Regions from separate parts of the Cupriavidus sp. Agwp_2 genome, predicted to be linked through region 1. Evidence: riboswitches for the same ligand, from Rfam matches in the RefSeq annotation. Region 1 holds a riboswitch; the other holds the start of a gene.
The links. A riboswitch is a leader RNA that binds a small molecule or an ion and turns the genes downstream of it on or off. The one in region 1 is predicted to bind glycine.
Positions count from the first base shown of each region.

Region 2: it holds a riboswitch for glycine, as region 1 does, so the genes downstream of both, LPA45_RS24800 (D-amino acid dehydrogenase) here and gcvT (glycine cleavage system aminomethyltransferase GcvT) in region 1, are expected to answer to the same signal.

Region 1 covers NZ_CP088083.1:3,648,342-3,660,105, forward strand. The annotation lists gene LPA45_RS17145 (UvrD-helicase domain-containing protein) at 1-1,284, opposite strand, end outside; gene LPA45_RS17150 (glycine zipper 2TM domain-containing protein) at 1,556-1,783, shown strand; glycine riboswitch at 1,898-1,984, shown strand; glycine riboswitch at 2,006-2,130, shown strand; gene gcvT (glycine cleavage system aminomethyltransferase GcvT) at 2,225-3,352, shown strand; gene gcvH (glycine cleavage system protein GcvH) at 3,452-3,832, shown strand; gene gcvP (aminomethyl-transferring glycine dehydrogenase) at 3,906-6,836, shown strand; gene LPA45_RS17170 (L-serine ammonia-lyase) at 6,980-8,356, shown strand; gene LPA45_RS17175 (MBL fold metallo-hydrolase) at 8,468-9,205, shown strand; gene LPA45_RS17180 (OsmC family protein) at 9,233-9,706, shown strand; gene LPA45_RS17185 (alpha/beta hydrolase) at 9,717-10,550, shown strand; gene LPA45_RS17190 (YbdK family carboxylate-amine ligase) at 10,675-11,764, opposite strand, start outside.
Region 2 covers NZ_CP088084.1:1,557,294-1,569,057, reverse strand. The annotation lists gene LPA45_RS24820 (LysR family transcriptional regulator) at 1-552, opposite strand, end outside; gene LPA45_RS24815 (MaoC family dehydratase) at 826-1,284, shown strand; gene LPA45_RS24810 (thiolase domain-containing protein) at 1,323-2,489, shown strand; gene LPA45_RS24805 (Zn-ribbon domain-containing OB-fold protein) at 2,514-2,912, shown strand; gene LPA45_RS24800 (D-amino acid dehydrogenase) at 3,134-4,399, opposite strand; glycine riboswitch at 4,454-4,582, opposite strand; glycine riboswitch at 4,583-4,684, opposite strand; gene LPA45_RS24795 (TonB-dependent receptor) at 4,938-7,223, shown strand; gene LPA45_RS24790 (sialidase family protein) at 7,256-8,479, shown strand; gene LPA45_RS24785 (hypothetical protein) at 8,476-8,976, shown strand; gene LPA45_RS24780 (DUF3597 domain-containing protein) at 9,005-9,451, opposite strand; gene LPA45_RS24775 (LysR family transcriptional regulator) at 9,582-10,523, opposite strand; gene LPA45_RS24770 (tartrate dehydrogenase) at 10,656-11,741, shown strand.

The DNA.
Region 1 (11,764 bases):
CGTGGTGTTGCCAACGCCGCGGCGCGGCGTGGTGATCGCGCGGATGAAGGCGGGATCGTCGTCGGGGTTGGCGATCAGGCGCAGGTAGGCGCAGATGTCCTTGATCTCGGCCTTGTCGAAGAAGCTCTGGCCGCCCGACAGCACATAGGGGATGCGCTCGCGGCGCAGGATCTGCTCGAACAACCTCGCCTGATGGTTGCCGCGGTACAGGATGGCGTAGTCGCGGAACTGCGCGCGGCGCTCGAACTTGTGCGCGGACAGGCGGAACACCACCGACTCGGCCTCGTGCTCCTCGTCGTTCATCGGGTGGATGGCAATGGGGTCGCCCATGCCGTGCTCGCTCCACAGCTTCTTGTCGAACAGCTTGGGATTGTTGGCGATGACCGCGTTTGCCGCCTCGAGGATGCGCACCGTGGAGCGATAGTTCTGCTCCAGCTTGATGACCTTGAGGTTGGGGAAATCTGTCTGCAGCCCGCGCAGGTTATCCAGCGTGGCGCCGCGCCAGCCGTAGATGGCCTGGTCGTCGTCGCCCACCGCGGTAAAGGCCGGCGCGCGCAGGTGCGAGCCGCCCGCCAGCAGCTTGAGCAACTGGTACTGGCAGGCGTTGGTGTCCTGGTATTCGTCGACCAGGAAGTAGCGCAGCCGGTTCTGCCACTTGAGCTGTACCGCTTCATTGCGCGCGAACAGTTCCGCGGGCAGGCGGATCAGGTCGTCGAAGTCGACCGCCTGGTAGGCATGCAGCGTGGCGACGTAGTTGCGGTAGACCAGCGCGGCCTGGTGCTCGTCGGCATTGGCGGCCTGCGCGATGGCGGCCTCCGGATCGATCATGCCGTTTTTCCACAGCGAGATCGTGCTCTGCACGCCGCGAATCAGCTTCTTGTCGGTGGTGCCGAGCTGCTCCTGGATCAGGCCGAAGCAGTCGTCCGAATCCATGATCGAGAACTGTGGCTTCAGGCCGACGTGTTCCGCCTCCATGCGCAGGATCTGCACGCCCAGCGAGTGGAAGGTACAGACCGTCAGCTGCTTGAGCGGGATGCGCTTGCCTTCGCGCGTGGTCTTGCCTTCCATCAGCTTGCCGATGCGCTCCTGCATCTCCTTGGCGGCCTTGTTGGTGAAGGTGACGGCGGCGATATGGCGCGGCTCGAAGCCTTTGTCCTCGATCAGGTGCGCGATCTTCTGCGTGATGACGCGGGTCTTGCCGGAGCCCGCCCCGGCCAGCACCAGGCAGGGGCCGTCCAGGTAGCGGACGGCTTCGGATTGGGCGGAATTCAGGCCGTGGCTCATGTGAAAGGCGCTCGGGAAATGAAGCGGAATGGGGCGAATGAATGGGGCGTACGAGGCGCGCGCCATGGGCAGCACACGTGCCCGGCGGCAAAGCTTTCGATGCTAACACGCTGGGCCTGGCCGGTCAGTCAGCGCCTGCCGCATCGTCGGCCCTCGTTGTGTCACTGGCGTAACACTTCGTAAAGGCCGGAGCCAATGAACGTGCACCAGGCTCTAACTGTTATGTCCAGGCGTGTCTCGGACATGCAATATCCATCACTCGGAGCCAACAATGAAAACCCTGCAGACATTGACCAAAGTGACCCTGATCGGCGCGATGGTCGCGGCATTCGCCGGTTGCGCGGACATGACCCCGAAGCAACGCAACACCGCCATCGGCGCGGGTGCGGGCGCCGTGGGCGGCGCCGTCCTGACCGAGGGCAGCGCACTGGGTACGCTGGGCGGCGCGGCCGTGGGCGGCGTGATCGGTAATGTCGTGACCGACGACAAGAAAAAGTAAGCCTCTCGCCAGACCCGGCTTCACGCCCCTGGCGGCGGGGCGCAGGAACGGGTACAGCCGCCGGGCGGCCGTCCGGCTTGGTTTGACAAAGGCCGGGGCCTCCCGTACATTGCGCGCATCCGACCGGGAGAGCGCGCAGAACTGCGCCGCCGAAGGGGTATCACCCGAAAACTCTCAGGCACCACGGACCGTTCGGATCGGCATGCAACATGCACACGATGCATGCCGCACTCTGGAGAGCGGCACCCGCCATTCGTGGCGAGCGTGCCCACCGAAGGGGCGCGCGAGGATGGGGTTCAACGAATCCGCCTCGTAATCTCTCAGGTATCGAGGACAGAGGGGTCATCCGCCGCAGCGGATTGCTTGCCTATTGGCATGGCGATCGTTGCGGCGGATGACCCTTTTTTGTTTTCGCAACCCGACATTGCCCCCGAGGATTCCATGACGCTCCAGGCCACGCCCCTCAACGCCATCCACCGCGCCCTCGGCGCCCGCATGGTCGACTTCGGCGGCTGGGACATGCCGGTCAACTACGGCTCCCAGATCGAAGAGCACAACGCCGTGCGCACCGACGCCGGCATGTTCGACGTGTCGCATATGTGCGTGGTCGATCTCAACGGCCCCAATACCCGCACCTTCCTGCGCGGCCTGCTGGCCAACAACGTCGACAAGCTGCAGACGCCCGGCAAGGCGCTGTACTCGTGCATGCTGGACGAGAAAGGCGGTGTCATCGATGACCTGATCGTCTATTTCTTTGCCGAGGACCGTTTCCGCCTGGTGGTCAACGCCGGCACCGCGGTCGGCGATATCGACTGGATCCGCGCGCGCAATGACGCCACCGGCAGCGGCGTGACCATCACCCCGCGTCGTGAAGACGTCGCGCCCGCGGGCGTGCAGCCGCTGGCGATCGTCGCAGTCCAGGGCCCTGACGCCCGCGCCAAGGTGTGGAGCACGTTCCCGTCGACCCAACCTTCCGATGCGCTCAAGCCCTTCAACGCTGTCGTGGTCCAGGATCCCGCCCTGGGCGAGGTCATGGTCGCGCGCACCGGCTACACCGGCGAAGACGGTTTCGAGCTGGTGGTGCCGGCCGCAAGCGTCGCCGGCCTGTGGGAAAAGCTGAATGCCGCGGGCGTGCGCCCGGCCGGCCTGGGCGCGCGCGACACGCTACGCCTGGAAGCCGGCATGAACCTGTACGGCCAGGACATGGACATCAGCACCTCGCCGCTGGACGCCGGCCTGGCCTGGACTGTGGACCTGCAGAGCGAACGCGACTTCACCGGCAAGGGGGCGCTGGCCGCCGCCGGTTCTCGCCAGCAGTTCCTTGGCCTCATCCTGCGTGATAAAGGCGGCGTGCTGCGCGCCCACCAGAAGGTCATCACCCCCGCCGGTGACGGCGAAATCACTAGCGGCACCTTCAGCCCCTCACTGTCGCAATCGATCGCGTTCGCACGCCTGCCGCAAGGCGTGAATGTCGGCGACACGGTGCAGGTGGAGATCCGCGACCGCAAACTCAACGCGACTGTGGTTAAACTGCCGTTTGTGCGTAATGGCAAGGCACTCGTGAGCTAAGGGAAACACCCGCTCACCCAACGGTCGCCCTCGCCTGCCGGCAGCGTTGCCGGGCAGGCATCACCCAACAAGAAACAGATCTGAATCCGGAGAACCTTCATGAATTTCCCCGCCGACCTCAAATACACCGAATCGCATGAGTGGGTGCGCGTCGAAGCCGACGGCACGCTCACCATCGGCATCACCGACCACGCACAGGACGCATTGGGCGACATCGTCTTCCTGGAACTGCCCGAAGTGGGCAAGTCGGTCGGTGCCGGCGACGCGCTGGCAGTGGTCGAATCGGTGAAGGCCGCTTCCGACATCTATGCCCCGGTGGCCGGCGAAGTGATCGCCGTGAACGAGGCCGCCACGGCTGCGCCGGAAAGCGTCAACGCCAACGCCTTCGACGCCTGGCTGTTCAAGCTCAAGCCGGCCAACAGCGACGACGTCAACGGCCTGATGTCGGCCGACGCGTACAAGGCCAGCGTCGGCGCCTGATCGACACACAGCATTTGCAGCGCCGCGGCACGGCTGACCACCTGCCGCAGCGCTCCCCACGAGGTTCTTGCCAATGAACGCCCCGCTTCCCATGAACGCCGCCCAAGGTAACCGGCCCACGCTGGCCGAACTGGAGGCGCGCGACGCCTTCGCCGCCCGCCATATCGGCCCCGATACCGCCGAACAGCAGCACATGCTGAAGGTGCTCGGCTACGACAGCCGCGCCGCGCTGATCGACGCCGTGATCCCCGCCGCCATCCGCCGCCGCGACGGCATGCCGATGGGCGAGTTCACCGAGCCGCTGAACGAAGAAGCCGCGCTGGCCAGGCTGCGCGGCCTGGCGCGCAAGAACCGCGTGCTGAAGAGCTTTATCGGGCAGGGCTACTACAACACCGTCACGCCCGCGGTCGTGCTGCGCAATATCTTCGAGAACCCCGCCTGGTATACCGCCTACACGCCCTACCAGCCGGAAATCTCGCAGGGCCGCCTGGAAGCCATGCTGAACTTCCAGCAGATGGTCACCGACCTGACGGGCCTGGATATCGCCAACGCGTCGATGCTGGACGAAGGCACCGCCGCCGCGGAAGCGATGACGCTGCTGCAGCGCGTGAACAAGCACGACTCCAACACCTTCTTTGTCGCCGACGACGTACTGCCGCAGACGCTGGAAGTGGTACGCACGCGCGCGCTGCCGCTGGGCATTGAAGTGAAGGTCGGCCCCGCCGCCGACGCCGCTGCCGCGGGCGCCTTCGGCGTGCTGCTGCAGTACCCGGGCGTGAATGGCGACATTGCTGACTATCGCGCCATCGCCGACGCCGTGCACGCCGCCGGCGGCCTGGTGGTGGCTGCCGCCGACCTGCTGGCGCTGACGCTGATCGCGGCGCCGGGCGAATGGGGTGCCGATGTCGCCGTGGGCAACTCGCAGCGCTTCGGCGTGCCGCTGGGCTTTGGCGGCCCGCATGCCGGCTACATGGCGGTGAAGGATGCGTTCAAGCGCTCGATGCCGGGCCGCCTGGTAGGCGTGACCGTCGATGCGCAAGGCAACAAGGCGTATCGCCTGGCGCTGCAGACGCGCGAGCAGCATATCCGCCGCGAAAAGGCCACCTCCAACATCTGTACCGCACAGGTGCTGCTGGCGGTGATGGCGTCGATGTATGCCGTGTACCACGGCCCGCAAGGCCTGAAGCGCATCGCGCAGCGCGTGCATCGCCTGGCCGCCACGCTGGCCGCCGGCCTGGAGCAGCTCGGCTTCGCCCGCACCAACGCCACCTTCTTCGACACGCTGACGCTGGAAACCGGCTTCAACACCGAAGCCATCCACGCCGCCGCCACCGCACGCGGCATCAACCTGCGCCATGCCGGCGCCACACGCGTCGGCATCTCGCTGGACGAGACCGCCACCCGCGCCGACGTGGTAGCGCTGTGGGAGATCTTCACGCAAGGCAAGCCGCTGCCGGCGGGCCTCGACTTCGACAAGCTCGAAGCCGCCACCAATGACGCTTTCCCGGCCGAGCTGGCGCGCACCAGTGAATACCTGGCGCACCCGGTGTTCAACACCCACCACGCCGAGCACGAGATGCTGCGCTACCTGCGCATGCTGGCCGACAAGGACCTGGCGCTGGACCGCACCATGATCCCGCTGGGCTCGTGCACGATGAAGCTGAACGCCACCAGCGAGATGATCCCGGTGACGTGGCCCGAGTTCAGCCAGATCCACCCGTTCGCGCCGCTGGACCAGACCGTGGGCTACCGCGAGATGATCGACCAGCTCGAAGCCATGCTGTGCGCTGCCACCGGCTACGCCGCGGTCAGCCTGCAGCCCAACGCCGGCTCGCAGGGCGAGTACGCGGGCCTGCTGATCATCCATGCGTATCACGCCAGCCGTGGCGAAAGCCATCGCGACATCTGCCTGATCCCATCGTCGGCACACGGCACCAACCCGGCGTCGGCGCAGATGGCCGGCATGAAGGTCGTCGTGGTGGCCTGCGACGAGAACGGCAACGTCGACCTGGAAGACCTGGCGAAAAAGGCCGGGCAGCACAGCAAGAACCTGGCTGCGATCATGATCACCTACCCGTCCACGCACGGCGTGTTCGAGCAGGGCGTGCAGCAGATCTGCGAGATCGTGCACCAGCACGGCGGCCAGGTCTATGTCGACGGCGCCAACATGAACGCGATGGTCGGCACCGCCGCCCCGGGCCAGTTCGGTGGCGACGTGTCGCACCTGAACCTGCACAAGACCTTCTGCATCCCGCACGGCGGCGGCGGCCCCGGCGTGGGCCCCGTTGCGGTCGGCGCGCACCTGGCGGACTTCCTGCCCAACCAGGACAGCGTCGGTTATCGCCGTGACGACCGCGGCATCGGCGGCGTGTCGGCGGCACCATTCGGCTCGGCCAGCATCCTGCCGATCTCGTGGATGTATGTCGCGATGATGGGTTCGGCCGGCCTGACCGCTGCCACCGAGAACGCGATCCTGGCGGCCAACTACGTGGCCAAGCGCCTGGCGCCGTACTACCCGGTGCTGTACACCGGCCAGCACGACCTGGTCGCGCACGAGTGCATCCTGGACGTGCGCCCCCTGCAGAAGGAAACCGGCATCAGCAACGAAGACGTGGCCAAGCGCCTGATGGACTACGGCTTCCACGCCCCGACCATGAGCTTCCCGGTGCCGGGCACGCTGATGATCGAGCCGACCGAGAGCGAGGCGCTGCACGAGCTGGACCGCTTTATCGATGCGATGATCGCGATCCGCCAGGAAATCGGCCGCGTCGCCGACGGTACTTTCGACCGCGAGGACAACCCGCTCAAGCACGCGCCGCACACCGCCGCGGTGGTGACCGCCGACGAGTGGACCCACAAGTACACGCGCGAGGAAGCCGCTTATCCGGTGGCATCGCTGCGCACGCAGAAGTACTGGCCGCCGGTCGGCCGTGCCGACAACGTGTACGGCGACCGCAACCTGTTCTGCAGCTGCGTGCCGGTCAGCGACTACGTGGTCGACTAAGCCACGCCGAAGGGCCGCCGCCGACGCGGTGGCCCACGCACTATGCTCAAGGCAGCGGGCCCGCCTGCGCGGCGCCCGCCTTCGCCACTTCGACCGCCTAACAAGAGCCTCTGCAGGGCCACCCCCATTGCTGGAGACATTCCGTGGCAGTCAGCGTCTTCGATCTGTTCAAGGTGGGCATCGGCCCGTCGAGCTCGCATACCGTGGGCCCGATGCGCGCGGCCCTGATGTTCGCGCAGGGGCTGGAGCGCGATGGCCTGCTGCCTCAGGTGGCCAGCGTACGGGTCGAGCTGTATGGCTCGCTCGGCGCCACTGGCAAGGGCCATGGCACCGACAAGGGCGTGATGCTCGGCCTGATGGGCGAGTCGCCCGACACCATCGATCCCGATTCCATCGACACACGCCTCGCGGCGTTGCGCAAGAGCCGCGAGCTTTCGCTGCTGGGCCGCCATATCGTGCCGTTCGTGGAAAAGGAACACATCGCCTTCTACCGGCGCGAGGCACTGGCCGAGCATCCCAACGGCATGAAGTTCCATGCCTTCGACAGCGGCGGCGCCAGCCTGCGCGAAGCGCGCTACCTGTCGGTGGGCGGCGGCTTCGTGGTCACCGCGGGCGCACCCAATACGCAGGTGCTTGCCGCCGCGCAGCAATTGCCGCATCCGTTCCGCAGCGGCAAGGACATGCTGGAGATGGCACAGGCCAGCGGCAAGAGCATCGCGCGCCTGATGCTGGAAAACGAACTGACCTGGCGCAGCGAGCAAGAGGTCTTCGACGGCCTGCTGCATATCTGGGACGTGATGCAGGCCTGCGTCGCGCGCGGCTGCCGCACCGATGGCGAACTGCCGGGGCCCTTTAAAGTCAAGCGGCGTGCGCCCGAGCTGTTCCGCAGCCTGACCGAGCGCGCCGAACGCACGTTGTCGGATCCGCTGTCGGTCATGGACTGGGTCAACCTGTACGCCATTGCCGTCAATGAAGAGAACGCGGCCGGCGGGCGCGTGGTGACCGCGCCGACCAATGGCGCGGCCGGCATCATTCCCGCCGTGCTGCATTACTACGACCGCTTCGTGCCGGGCGCGAACAAGCAGGGCGTGGTCGACTTCCTGCTGACCGCGGGCGCGATCGGTCTGCTGTACAAGCTCAACGCATCGATCTCCGGCGCCGAAGTCGGCTGCCAGGGCGAGGTCGGCGTGGCCTGCTCGATGGCGGCCGGCGCGCTCGCCGCGGTACAGGGCGGCAGCCCGGCGCAAGTGGAGAACGCAGCCGAGATCGGCATGGAGCACAACCTCGGCCTGACCTGCGACCCGGTCGGTGGGCTGGTGCAGATCCCGTGCATCGAGCGCAATGCGATGGCCTCGGTCAAGGCCGTCAACGCGGCGCGCATGGCGCTGCGCGGCGACGGCACGCACTACGTATCGCTCGATTCGGTGATCAAGACCATGCGCGAGACCGGCGCCGACATGAAGACGAAATACAAGGAAACGGCGCGCGGCGGGCTGGCCGTGAATATCGTGGAGTGCTGACCTCCCATAAACATGTGAGAGGCGCCAGGAGGCGCACATTGCGCACCCAATGGGCACCCATTGCGGCGTATCATGGCGGCGTTCCCCGACTGCAGAACAAGAGGGCCCGCCATGCAGACCTTCCACCAGCTCTTTGACGATACCTCGTCCACCTTCACCTACCTGCTGATCGACGCGGAAACGAACGACGCGCTGCTGATCGACCCCGTCGACCACCAACTCGAACGCGACCTGGCGCTGGTGAAGGATACTGGTGCACACCTGGCCTGGGTCATCGAAACCCACGCCCACGCCGACCACATCACCTCCGCCGGCCATCTCGCCATGCAGACCGGCGCCCACACCGCGGCGCCATCGGGCTGCGATATCAAGCCCGCGCAAAAGCAGCTGATCGATAACGACACTGTCGCATTCGGCAAGCAGGTGCTGCGCGCGATCCATACGCCCGGACACACCGCTGGCAGCATGAGCTATCTGTGGGAAGAGCCCACGCCCGACGGCATCGTGCGGCGCGTCTTCACCGGCGATGCCTTGCTGATCGACGGCTGCGGCCGCACCGATTTCCAGTCGGGCGACGCCGGCACGCTTTACGACAGCCTTACCCGCAAGCTCTTCGCGCTGCCCGACGACACCCGGGTCTACCCCGCGCACGACTACAAGGGCCAGACCTCCTCCACCATCGGCCAGGAGCGCGCGCACAACAGCCGTGTTTCCGGCCGCACGCGCGAGGAGTTCATCGAGATGATGCGCAACCTGAACCTGCCGCGGCCCAAGCTGATCGATATCGCGGTGCCGGCCAACCAGCGCCTGGGCCTGCGCGACGGCGAAAGCGTGCCGCACGGCGCCTGAAGCATTCTCAACGTTAGGAGTCAGCGCATGTCCGTATATACCGCCGAAGTCCTGTGGCAACGCGACGGGCAGGATTTCTCCGGCAACCGCTACAGCCGCAGGCATGTACTGCGTTTCGACGGCGGCGCAGAGGTTCCGGGTTCGTCGTCGCCCCATGTGGTGCCGTTGCCGATGTCGGATGCCAGCGCGGTCGATCCGGAAGAGATGTTCATAGCGTCGCTGTCGAGCTGCCACATGCTGTGGTTCCTGTCGCTGGCGGCGAAGCAGCGCTTTGTCGTCGACCGCTATGTCGATGCCGCCACTGGCGTGATGGAAAAGAACCGCGAGGGCCAGATGGCGATGACGGTGGTGACCTTGCGCCCCCAGGTCACCTTCTCCGGCGCGCGCGAACCCACCCGCGACGAGCTGGAGCGCCTGCACCATGCCGCGCACGATGCCTGCTTTATCGCCAACTCGGTCCGGACCGAAGTGCGGTGCGAACCGGTGGTCGCCGGCGCCTAGTCGGCATGCCATGGCTGCGACCGCGCCACCTGCGGCACGGTCCGCGCCGTCGCGCCGCCTGCTGCGCTGGCTGCTGGCCGGCGTGGTGCTGCTTGGAGCCATCCTGATGCTGCAGGATCGCTTTCTCTACTTTCCCGACAGGGCCTCGGTCGACGATATGGTCGTGCCCGGCTTGCGGGCGTGGCCGGGCCCGGATGATTTTCGCGGCCTCCTGGCCGAGCCGCATGGGCCTGTGCGCGCGACCGCCATTGTCTTTCACGGCAATGCCGGGCACGCCGGCCATCGCGGCTACTACGCCAGCGTGCTGACGCGGCTGGGAATCCGCGTGATCCTGGCCGAATATCCCGGCTATGGTCCGCGCGATGGCGCGCTTGGCGAGCGCAGCTTCGTCGACGATGCCGAGCAGATTATTGCGCTCGCCCGCCGCCAGTTCGACGGCCCGCTGCTGCTGGTCGGCGAATCGCTCGGCGCCGGCGTCGCCGCTGCCGCCGCCGCGCGCCAGCGCGAGAACATCGCCGCGGTGCTGCTGCTCACGCCATGGGACAAGCTGGCGAACATCGCCTCGCACCACTACGCGTGGCTGCCAACCGGATGGCTGCTGCGCGACCGCTATGACAGCGTGGCCAACCTGGCCGGCCTGGGGCGCCCGGTTATGGTGGTGGTGGCCGAGCGCGACAACATCGTGCCGGCGCGCTTCGGCAAGGCGCTCTATGAAGCGCTGGACGAACCCCGCCGCCTGGCCGTGATCGCCCATGCCGGGCATAACGACTGGACCGGCTACGTCGACGAAGCGTGGTGGCGCAATGCGGTCGGGTTCCTGCTGGCGCCGCCGCCGTCCCGCTGATCCGCCGTGCGCGGCCGGGCACGTGCGGTCCGCGCATCGGCATCCGCCGCTCCGGCACGTTGAGGCGCGAAGTGAGGAGTGAAGCGACGAGTGAAGCGAGGCGTGAAGTGAGCGGATGGCGGCGTTAAGTCGCCCACCGATCGCACGCCTTGCGCACGGTCTCGCGCTGGCTGCGCGCGTCGGCATCTGTCTGGCGCAGCCATTCGGCATCGCCGTCGCGGCGCTCGGCCAGCGCGCGGATATTGGCCAGCGCCGGCAGCGAACCGAGCGCCTCGGCATGCGGCACCAGCGCATCGCAGATCGACAGGATGTGGTCGGCGACAGGCATGCGCGTCAGCTCGTTGGGATGCACGTATTCGCCATCCAGCCCGAAGCGGCACGCCTGGAAGCGGTTGAAGGTGTACACCAGGTAATCGTCTTCCTGTGGCATGAACGGGCGCGACAGCAGCAGGTAGCGCGCCAGCATCTGGATATAGGCGGCGATATCGCAGGCACGCTGCACCGTCAGCGGCGTGTCCATCACGCGGACTTCGATGGTGCCGAATTCCGGCTTGGGCCGGATATCCCAGTAGAAGTCCTTCATGCTTTCGATCACGCCCGTATTGCGCATCTTCTCGAAGTACGCGGTGAAGGCATCCCACGTCAGCAGGAACGGCGCGCGCCCGCTCATCGGGAAGGCCGCGACGGAGTTCAGCCGCGCCGAGGCAAAGCCGGTATCGACGCCCTGCACGTACGGCGACGACGCCGCCAGCGCGACGAAGTGCGGCACGTAGCGGCCGATGGCGTGCAACAGGAACAGTGACTCGTCCGCGCTCGGGCAGCCGATATGCACGTGCTGGCCGAACACGGTGAACTGCTTGGCCAGGTAGCCGTACAGCTCGGAGATGTACTGGTAGCGCGGCGAGTCCGAGATGGTGCGGTCGGACCACTGCATGAACGGGTGCGTGCCGCCGCCGGAAATGCCCAGGTTGAGCGAGCGCGAGGCCGCCACCATCAGGTCGCGCATGGTGGTCAGCTCGTCCAGCGCCTGCTGGTAGCTGTGGCAGATGCCCGTGCTGATCTCGATCATCGACGGGCTGATCTCCGGCTTGATGTCGCCGGCATGCTCGGCGCCCTTGAGCGCGCGCAGCAGGTCGGGCGCGAACGGCGCCAGGTCATAGTCGTGCCGGTTGACCAGCTGCAGCTCCAGCTCCACGCCGAAGGTCAATGCTTCG
Region 2 (11,764 bases), on a different replicon from region 1:
CAGCGTCAGTGACGGCTTGCCCGCCAGCGGATGGCTGCGCGGCAGGGCGGCGACAAAGCGGTCGCGCTCCAGCAGCGCCAGCGCAGTGTTGCCCGGCGTCAGCAACGGCGTGCGCACCAGGCCCACGTCCAGGGCCTCGTCCTCCAGCCACTGCATGATGCGGGTCGAGGTGGCTTCGCGCAGCACCAGCTCGACGCCGGGGTATTCATTGCGAAAGCGCGTCACCAGCCGCGGCAGCAGGTGCGACGTAGTGGTGCCGACAAAGCCGACGCGCAAGGTGCCGGCCATGCCACTGCTGGCCGACTGCACCAGTTCGCTGAACTGGCCGGCATGGAACAGGATGCGCCGGGCCTCGGCCAGCGCGGCGCGGCCGGTCTCGGTCAGCGTGACGCCGCGCGGCTCGCGCACGAACAGGGTGGCGTCGAGTTCCGACTCGAGCTTCTGGATCGAGACTGTCAGCGCGGGCTGGGCGATATGCAGGCGTTCTGCCGCGCGGCGGAAATTAAGGGTCTCGGCCAGCACGACGAAGTGCCGGATGCGGCGCAGTTCCATGGGGTCAGCGGGGGTGCGGGAGCCACATCTTAGTGCGCCCCGCGCCCGCCGGGCAACCGCGCGCGCCGGGGGGGTCGATAAACGCTGCTTATCGATCGCGCGGGAAACGATATTGGACGCTGCTTCGGCGGCGTCGCTACACTCAATCGCAAGCCGCGCTATGGCAGCAAGATCGGCAGCAAGATTCGGCAGCAAGAACGAAACGGAGACAGCCGCCCGCTTGGGTCGATCGCGCCGATCGCATCCAGCGAGACCCGGACCGACAGGAGCCTCATGCACAGCATTGCATCGCTCGACGACCTGCGTGCGCTTTGCGCCGCGCCGGCCGTGGTGAGCGAGTATTTCCCCATCGGGCAGGGCGCCATCGATACCTTTGCCGAGCTGACCCATGACCGGCAGTGGATCTACGTGGACCCCGAGCGCGCCGCGGCGGATTCGCCGTACGGCTGCACGGTTGCGCACGCCTTCCTGATCCTGTCGATGGTGTCGGCGGCGTTCGGGCAGTGCTTTGCCTTCCCGGGCCGCAAGCTGGCGCTGAACTATGGCTTCGACCGGCTGCGCTTCACCGGCCCGGTGCCGGCCGGCGCGCGCGTGCGCGGCGCGTTCACGCTGCAGCAGCTCGACGATGTCCGCCCCGGCGAAGTGCGCTGTCACTGGAAAGTAGAGATGCAGGTCGAAGGCAGCGAGCGGCCGGCCATGGTGGCGATCTGGCTGGTGCAGATGCGCTTCTGAATTTACCCAATATCAATCCCAAGCAAGACGAGACTCCCATGAGCATCAAAGGCAAGGCATATATCGTCGGGGCCTACGAGCACCCGACCCGCAAGGCGCCGGACAAGTCGGTGGCGCAGCTGCACGCGGAATCCGCGCGCGGCGCGCTGGCCGATGCCGGCCTGTCGCTGTCGGACGTGGACGGCTATTTCTGCGCCGGCGATGCGCCGGGGCTGGGCGCCACCAACATGATCGACTACCTCGGCCTGAAGGTGCGCCATGTGGATTCCACCGACACCGGTGGTTCTGCTTACCTGGTGCATGTCTCGCACGCGGCGCAGGCCATTGCAGCCGGCAAATGCAATGTGGCGCTGATCACGCTGGCCGGCCGGCCGCGCTCGGAAGGCTCGACCGGCACGCAGGCGCGCAACTGGGGCGCCAACCTGCCGGACGCGCCGTTCGAGGCGCCGTTCAATCCCGTCACCGTCAACTTGTACGCGATGGTCGCGATGCGCCATATGTACGAGTACGGCACCACGCCCGAGCAACTGGCATGGGTCAAGGTGGCGGCGTCGCACCACGCGCAGTACAACCCGCATGCGATGCTGCGCGATGTCGTGACGGTGGAGGACGTGCTGAACTCGCCGATGATCGCCGACCCGCTGCACAAGCTCGACTGCTGCGTGGTGTCGGACGGCGGCGGCGCGCTGATCGTGGCGCGGCCCGAGATCGCGGCGACGCTCAAGCGTCCGAAGGTGAAGATCGTCGGCGCCGGCGAATACGTCAAGGGCCAGCTGGGCGGCGAGGTCGACCTGAGCTGGTCGGGTGCGAAGTTCTCCGGCGCGGCCGCATTCGCGGAAGCCGGCGTGACCCCGGCCGACATCAAGTACGCCTCGATCTACGACAGCTTCACCATCACCGTGCTGATGCAGCTGGAAGACCTGGGCTTCTGCAAGAAGGGCGAGGGCGGCAAGTTCGTGGCCGACGGCAACCTGATCTCGGGCGTCGGCAAGCTGCCGTTCAATACCGATGGCGGCGGCCTGTGCAACAACCACCCGGCCAACCGCGGCGGCATCACCAAGGTGATCGAGGCGGTGCGCCAGTTGCGCGGCGAAGCGCATCCGGCGGTGCAGGTGAAGAACTGCGACCTGGCGCTGGCGCAAGGCACCGGCGGCTACCTGGGCTCGCGCCACGGCAGCGCCACCCTGATCCTCGAGCGCGAATAATGAACGATCGCCGGAGCAACTGACATGACGACCCCACACACTCCCATGGCCTACAAGGCCCCGGACGAACAGCCCGACAACGTCGAGTTCTGGCAGGCCGCGCGCGAAGGCCGCCTGCTGGTCAAGCACTGCCAGTCGTGCGGCAAGACGCACTGGTATCCGCGCACGCTGTGCCCGTTCTGCATGGGCGATACGGTCTGGAAGACCGCCAGCGGCCGTGGCACCATCTACTCGTACAGCGTCACGCGCAAGGCTGGCCCGCAGCCGTTCTGCATTGCCTATGTGAAGCTCGACGAGGGCGTGACCATGATGACCCATATCGTCGATTGCGATCTCGATGAGGTCCGCATCGGGCAGAAGGTGAAGGTCAAGTTCGCGCCCAGCGTGGACGGCGCGCCAGTGCCGGTGTTTGCGCCGGCCTGAGTAGTTCACGGCGGGCGGTGGCGCTTCACTCCGTGAAGGCTTACGCCCTCTCCCCCACCCCTCTCCCGCAGGCGAGGGGAGCGTATGCGGAGGGTAGTAGCAAGCTCGAACGCCTTCGCCCGCGATGGTTTTCTCCCTCTCCCGGCCCCTCTCCCGCTCGCGGGAGAGGGGCTGGGGGAGAGGGCCGGCGCTGGCAATAGCGACGCGCTTAACACGCGATCTCAAGCCTTGGCAATTGCCAGCGAACCCACGCCCGGCATCTTCGGCTCAAGCAGCGCCTGCGCCACCACCCCGGCCACCATATCCGCCGTCACCGCTGACAACGTCCAGCCAAGGTGCCCGTGCCCGGTGTTGTAGAAGATGCAGCGCGCCCGCCCGCGGCCCACGCGCGGCAGCATGTCGGGCAGCATCGGCCGCAGCCCCGCCCATGGCACCACGCTGCGCGTGCTGACGCCCGGGAAGCACTGCTGCACCCATTCCACCAGCGGCCGGATGCGGTCGGCGCGGATGTCGCGGTTGAAGCCGTTGAACTCAGCGGTGCCGGCCACGCGGAAGCGGTCGTCGCCGAGGCGGCTGGTGACCAGCTTGGTCTCGTCGTCGAGCAGGCTGACGGTTGGCGCCGCGGCGCGGCTGGCGGCGTCGTCCAGGTTGACGGTGATGGAATAGCCCTTGACCGGATAGATGTTGACGCGGTCGCCCAGCCCGGCGGCCAGCGCGCGGCTCACGGTACCGGCGCAGATCACCGCGCCATCGAAGGTCGAGGTGGTGCTTTCCGCGCCTTCCTGAACCGTGACGCGGGCGCTGCGGCCATCGGTGGTGACATTGCGCACGTCCTCGCCGTAGCGGCAGCGCACGCCCATGCGTTCGATGGCGGCGGCCAGGCCGCTGGTGAACTTGTGGATATCGCCGGTCGAATCGCTTTCGGTGAAATAACCGCCGTAGTACGTGCCGGCCAGCGTCGGCTCGATCGCGCGCATTTCCGCCGGCGTCACCGCCCGGCGCTCCAGCCCGCCCTGTGCCAGCAGCGCCGAGACGCGGCCCGCATGCTCGAAACCGGCCTTGTCGCGGTAGATATGCAGGATGCCTTCGCGCTTGTGGTCAAAGTCGATGCCTTCCTGCGCCGCCCACGCGAACAGGTGCTCGCGCGCCGCGATGGCCAGGCGCGCGGTCTCGATGGTGTTGCGTCGGTAGTGCGGGATCGAGGCAATGAACCCGGCGAACCAGCTCAGCTTGTGCCAGTTCGGGCGCGGGTTCACCAGCAGCGGCGCATCGCTGCGCAGCATCCACTTCAGGCCCTTGATGATGGTGGACCAGTGCGTCCAGACCTCGGCGTTGGAGGCGGACAGCTGTCCGCCGTTGGCGAACGAGGTTTCCATCGCGGCGTAGCGGTGCCGCTCGAACAGGGTGACGGAGAATCCGCGCCGGGCGAGCGCGTAGGCCGTGGTGACACCGGTGATGCCACCGCCGATGACGGCGATTGTCTTCATGATCTGGCAGTCCAGAAACGTCGGGATTGGAGCCCGTACGCGACATGCGTAGCGGACGCCCCCTCTGTTCCTGACCTGAGAGATTCACGACAGTCACCGGGGTGCCGGTAGTACCGGTGGCGAGGGCCGCTTGCTCCTTCGGTATGCCGGCTGACGATGGCGGCATTCTTCAGAGTGCTGTGACGCGTGATACCGGTCCTTTTGCCTGAGAGTTTCCGGGGCGGTTGCTCCTTCGGCGCTGTCCGCGGCGGCTGCCGCCGGATCAGTCTCTCCCAGCATCACGTTGGCGCGAACGCCAATCCGGGCAAATCTAGAGACAAAGGCCGCATGTGGGTATGCGGGTAAACGCGTATAGAACTTGATGCCCCCGCATGGGCGGTCGAGTCACTTCCGTTCTGGCGCGGCGCTATGTCGCACTGCGGCAATCCATCCCGCCACCTAGAATGTCAGCACTCGCTACGCGGAGGAAGTGCGCCGTACCACGAGCCGGATACGGCGCACCGGTCGGGCGAGCCAGAAGAACAGAAAAGGTATTTCAGTGACAAGAAATCGGATTGCGCTGGCCGCTTCGGCCGCGCTGATGGGCCCCGGCATCGCCGGCGCGCAGGCGGATGGACCCGTCAGCGCGCCGCAACCGTTGCAGGAAGTCGTGGTCTCGGCCAGGACCGAGCGCGGCGAAACGCCCGCCACGCCGCCCAATACGCCATCGCCCGCCTACGGCATCAGCGCCGCGCGCATGGCGGACTTCAACGTCGTCAACACCGAAGACGCGCTCAAGTACGCGCCCAACCTCGCCGTGCGCAAGCGCTTCATCGGCGATATGAATTCGATCATCTCGGTGCGCAGCACCAGCTCGCGCCAGTCGGCGCGCGGGCTGGTCTATGCCGACGGCCTGCTGCTGTCCAACCTGCTGGGCTCCGATTTCACCTTCCCGCCGCGCTGGTCGCTGGTCAATGCCGCCGAGATCGAGCGCGTAGACGTGCTGTATGGCCCGTATTCGGCGCTGTACCCCGGCAACTCGCTGGGCGCGACCGTGCTGATCAGCACGCGCACGCCGGAGAAGTTCGAAGGCGATGCCAGCGTGCAGCTGTTCACGCAGCGCTTCAACCTGTATGGCACGCACGACAATTTCAACGGCGTGCACGCCAACGCCTACGTAGGCGACCGCGTCGGACCGTTTTCGTGGCTGGTCAGCGTCGATCGGCAGGACAGCAAGAGCCAGCCGCTGAGCTTCTATACCGCGGCGCGTTCGAACGTGCGCGCCAGCTCGGCCGACAAGCCGGTCACCGGCGCCTATTTCGACCAGGACCAGACCGGCGCCGATCGCACCGTGATGGGCGTCAACAGCGAGGGCGTCACGCATACCGTGCAGGACCAGCTCAAGGTCAAGCTCGGCTACGACATCACCAATACGTTGCAGGCGCAGTTTACTGCCGCCTACTGGCAGCAGGACCGCTCCAGCACCACCGCCAGCTACCTGCGCGATGCCAACGGCAACGTGGTGTCGAGCGGCCCGGTCAATATCGGCGGCTTCCGCTACGTGATCCCCGCCAACGCGTTTGCGCCGAGCAACGGCGAAGACGCGCGCTGGCTGTATGGCCTGTCGCTGCGCACGCGCAACGAGACCGGGTGGAACTTCTCCGGCGTGGCGTCATTGTTCGACGTCAGCAAGGACATCAGCCGCACCGCCAGTACTGCGGGCAATGGCCCGGGCACGGTGACCTATGGCGACGGCACCGGCTGGCGCACGCTCGACCTGAAGGCCGACTACCGCCCGCAGCAGCTCAAGGGCGGCCACTGGGTCACCTTCGGCTACCACTACGACAACTACCGGCTCAGCAACACCACCTACAACACCTCGGACTGGCAGGCGGGCACCATCTCCGCCTTCAACAACGCCTTTGCCGGCAAGACCGAGACGCAGGCGCTGTATGCGCAGGACGCGTGGTACTTCGCCGAGGACTGGAAGCTGATCCCGGGCGTGCGCTGGGAACACTGGCGCGCCTATGACGGCAGCCGCAGCCAGCCGGGCGTGAATGTCGCATACCCGGTGCGCAGCGAGTCCAACTGGTCGCCCAAGCTGGCGCTGGAAAAAGCCATCGGCCAGGACTGGCTGGGCCGGCTGTCGCTCGGCCAGGCCTACCGCTACCCGACCGTCGCCGAGCTGTTCCAGGGCCGTATCACCGGCACCTCGCTGATCAACAACGATCCCAACCTGAAGCCGGAACGCTCGTTCTCGAAGGACCTGACCTTCGAGCGCACGGTCGACCGTTCGTACTTCCGCGTGTCGGTGTACGAGGACGACATCCGCGATGCGCTGGTCAGCCAGACCAACACCACGGTGTTCCCCACGGTCACCAGCTTCCAGAACGTGGATCGCGTGCGCACGCGCGGCATCGAACTGGCCTACGACGGGCGCGACGTGCTGTTCAGTGGCTTCGACCTGTCGGCCAGCGGCGCGTACAACCACTCCAAGACGCTGGAGAACGCCAACAACCCGGCATCGGTGGGCAAGTATTTCTATCGCATCCCGCAGTGGCGCGCGAACCTGGTCGGCACTTACCGCTTCACGCCGGCATGGGCGGGCACGCTGGCAATGACCTATTCGGGGCGGCAGTACAATACGCTCGACAACAGCGACGTCAATCCCGACACCTTCGGCGGCACCAGCAGTTTCCTGACCTTCGACGTCAAGGTGACGTACAAGCCCGTCAAGAACGTGCGTCTCGGGCTTGGCATCGACAACCTGACCGACCAGCGTTACTTCGTCTACCACCCCTACCCGGGCCGGACGTTCTACGCCGAGGCCAAGCTTTCCTTCTGAGTGCCGTGACCAGCCCGACCCCGACCCTGCCCATGCAGCGCCTGCACCGCAGCTTCCGATTCCTTGCCGCCGGCGTGATCGCCTGCATGGCGTTCGCCGCGATGGCGCAGTCTCATGGCGGCCACGCCGGCCACGGTGCGCAAAGCCCGGCGCCGAAGGCAATGAGCGAACTTGGCACCGGCGCCGCCTTCGATCGCGATGGCCGCCTGTGGATCGCCTACAAGGACGGCCAGCACGTGGCGGTGCGCGCGTCGACCGACCGGGGCCGCAGCTTCGGGCCGGCGCAGCACGTCAACAGCGTGCCCGAGCCGGTTGCGGCCGACCATGACAGCCGGCCCAAGGTAGCAGCGGGGCGCGACGGCGAGATCTATATCACCTGGACCCAGCCGCTGCCCAAGCCGTGGACCGGCTTTATCCGCTTCGCGCGCTCGACCGACGGCGGCAAGACCTTTGCCGCGCCACTGACGGTGCATGCCAACCGCGACCAGATCGCGCACCGCTTCGACGCGGTCGCGGTGGACCCGGCCGGCCGCGTCTTCGTCAGCTGGATCGACAAGCGCGACGTGGTCGCCGCCGAGGCGCGCAAGCAGCCCTATGCGGGCGCCGCGATCTACTACGCGGTCTCGGCCGACCAGGGCAAGAGCTTCCAGGGCGACTACAAGATCGCCGACCAGTCTTGCGAATGCTGCCGCATCGCGCTGGCGCCGACGCCGGACGGCAAGATGCTGGCGCTGTGGCGCCATGTGTTCCCGCCCAACGCGCGCGACCACGCGGTGGCGCTGCTGGGCGCCGACGGCACGCCCACGCCGATGCAGCGCGCTACCTTCGATGACTGGCGCATCGACGCCTGCCCGCACCAGGGCCCGGGCGCCGCGGTGACGCCGGACGGCACGCTGCATATGGTGTGGTTCAACGTGAAGGCAGGCAAGCCGACGGTATCGGTCGGCCGCTTCAAGGACGGCAAGCTGCAGGCGCAGCGTCCGCTGGATGACCCGCGCGCGCAGCATGCCGATATCGTCGCGCTCGACGACCAGCAGATCGTGGTGGCATGGAAATCGTTCGACGGCCGGCAGACGCGGTTGTCGGCGATGCTGTCGCAGGACGGCGGCAAGACCTGGCAGACGCGGCAAGTCGCCGGCACCGCACGCGATTCGGACCAGCCGCACCTGCTTCAGCACGGCGGCCGCGCCTACGTGCTTTGGCGCACCGAGGCCGAAGGCTTCCAGGTCTTTCCGCTGGCGCAGGAGGGCGCATGACGTTCCATCGCAAACTCGTCGCCGCGCTGGCGGGCATGGCGCTCGCGCTCGGCGTCGCCGGCATGTCGCAGGCCGCTGAGCGCGTATCGGTCTTTGAATCCGCCAGCGCGGCGCAGCTCGGCGCCAGCCAGCAGGGCAAGCCCTTCGTGCTGGTGGTGTGGTCGCTCGACTGCGTCTACTGCAAGCGCAATTTCGAAGCCATCGGCAAGCTGCAGGCCAGGCATCGCGGCCTGCGCGTGGTCACGCTGGCCATGGACCGGCCCGACGCGCTGCCGCAGGTGCAGCAACTGCTCAAGCGCGTCAACCTGACGCACAACGCGTGGATGTTCGGCAACGAGCCGCAGGAGCGGCTGCGCTACGCGGTCGATCCCGACTGGATGGGCGAGATGCCGCGCACTTATTTCTATCGCGCCGACGGCCAGCGGCAGGGTGTGTCCGGCGTGATCAGTGACGCCGACTGGGACAAGCACCTGCGCTGGGCCGGCATCGGCGGCTAAGCCGGCCGCCGACCCGTTCCAGAACGCCTTACGACAGATCCGCGGGCAGCTTTCCGCCGTTGGCGGCCAGCTCCTGCATCAGGCGCTTGTGCAGCCAGATGTTCATCCCGGCGGAGTCGTTCGTGTCGCCGCTGTAGTGCAGCTCGCGCGCCAGTTCCTTGCGGTGCTCCAGGCTGCTGTCGATGCCCAGCGCTTTCATCGCATCGACGATGGACGTGCGCCAGTTCAGCGTCTGCCCGCTCTCCTTGACCAGGTTGTCCATGATCGATTCGACGTCCACGCCGGACAGTGGCGCGGGTTTGGCAGCGGTCTGGCCAGCGCTGGCCGCGGGTGCGGCTCCGCCTGCGGGAGACGGGCTTGCCGGCGAGGGTGCCGCGCCCGCGGAGGTTGGCGTACCGGTGGCGGTGCCAGAGGTCGTGGCAGCAGGCTTGGCCCTGCCCAGCAGCTTGTTGAGGATGTCCTTGAAAATGCTCATGGTGGCCTCCTGTCGGTTTGGATAACGGTACGTGGGAGAACAGCGCCATGCAGGAAACGCACCAGCTACGCAGGCCTTGATTCCGGCACGCCACGCTCTGCCGGGTTGTAAATGCTGCATGCAGCGACAGTCATGGCGGCACGTTCCCACGCTCCCCGAACTCACTGAATTTCGCGGCCATGAACTCCACGAACAGCCGGATCCGCGACGACAGCTGGTGCCGCTGGTGATAGACCGCGTAGATGTCGGCCTCCGGCGTGGCGTACTGCGGCAGCACCTGAACCAGCCGGCCGCTGCGCAAGAAGCGTTCGATATCCCATTCCGCCCGCATCAGGATGCCGTGGCCTTCCAGCGCCCAGTTAACGGCGATTTCGCCATCGTTGGTGGTCAGGTTGCCGCGCACGCGCACGGTTTCGGTACGCGCCTTGGCGCCCTTGCCGGCGGTCAGGCGCCATACGCCGTAGGCGTCGCTGCCTTGCCGTATGCCGATGCAGTTGTGCCGGCGCAGGTCGGCTGGCGTGTTGGGGATGCCATGGTCGCGCAGGTACTTGGGCGACGCGCATAGCAAGCGCCGGTTGGGTGCCAGCTTGCGCGCCACGATGCGTGCATCGGGCGGCTGGCCGAAGCGGATGCAGACGTCGAAGGCGTCTTCATTCAGCGGCGGCGGGTCGGCCGACAGCTGCAGTTGCACGTCGACTTCCGGATAGGCCGCGACGTACTCGGAAATCACCGGCGCCACATGCATGCGGCCGAACCCCAGCGTGGCATTGACGCGCAGCAGGCCGCTGGGCCTGCCCTTGGAGCGCGTCAGCAGCTGGTCCAGGTCTTCGATCTCGCTCAGGATGCGCCGCGCGTGCTCCAAATAGACCTCGCCCTCGGGTGTCAGGCTCATGCGCCGGGTGGTGCGCGTCACCAGCGGCATGCCGATGCGCGCCTCCATCTGCGCCAGCCGCTTGCTGACCGCCGCGGTTGTGATGCCAAGGTCGCGCGCGGCAGCGCTCAGGCTGCCGGCCGTGGCCACCGACGTGAAAAAGCCCAGTTCTGACGGCTGGACGCCTGCGGACGATGCCATGGCACCTTTAATTTCAAGTTAAGAATGGTTTAACTCTACAAGCGATCCAAAACCTTGTCCACGGCCCAGAATCCGTTCCACGCAATCGCGCAACCCGATCGATACCCACGGATTCTGACCAGGAGACAAGACATGAAGACCTACCGCATCGCGACCATCCCCGGAGACGGCATTGGCAAGGAAGTGGTACCCGCAGGCCGCCAGGTGATGGAAGCGCTGGCCGCCGCCGGCACCGATTTCCGCTTCGAGTTCGAAGACTTTGACTGGGGCGGCGACTACTACCGCCAGCACGGCGTGATGATGCCCGCCGACGGCCTGGACGCGCTGCGCGACAAGGATGCGATCCTGTTCGGCTCGGCCGGCGACCCGCATATCCCCGACCACATCACGCTGTGGGGCCTGCGCCTGAAGATCTGCCAGGGCTTCGACCAGTACGCCAACGTGCGCCCTACCCGCATCCTGCCGGGCATCGACGCGCCGCTCAAGCGCTGCGCGCCGGAAGACCTGAACTGGGTGATTGTGCGCGAGAACTCGGAAGGCGAATACTCGGGCGTGGGCGGCCGCGTGCACCAGGGCCATCCGATCGAGGCTGCCACCGATGTGAGCATGATGACCCGCGTTGGTGTCGAACGCATCCTGCGCTTTGCCTTCAAGCTGGCGCAATCGCGTCCGCGCAAGCAGCTGACGGTGATCACCAAGTCCAACGCACAGCGCCATGCCATGGTGATGTGGGACGAGGTCGCGGTGCAGGTGGCCAAGGATTTCCCGGACGTTACCTGGGACAAGGAACTGGTCGATGCCGCCACCGCGCGCATGGTCAACCGCCCGAAGTCGCTCGACACCATCGTCGCCACCAACCTGCACGCCGACATCCTCAGCGACCTGGCCGCGGCGCTGGCCGGCAGCCTGGGCATCGCCCCGACCGGCAACATCGATCCGGAACGCCGCTATCCGTCGATGTTCGAGCCGATCCATGGTTCGGCCTTCGACATCATGGGCAAGGGCCTGGCCAACCCGGTCGGCACGTTCTGGTCGGTGGTCATGCTGCTGGAGCACCTGGGCGAGCACGCCGCGGCGCAACGCGTGATGCAGGCGGTCGAGGCTGTTACCGCCAATCCCGCGCTGCATACCGGCGATCTGGGTGGCAAGGCCACCACCGCGCAGGTGACGCAAGCGGTGTGCGAACTGCTGTCCGGCAAGCAAGCCAAGGCAGCCTGAGCGGTCGCACCGCAGCACGAAGC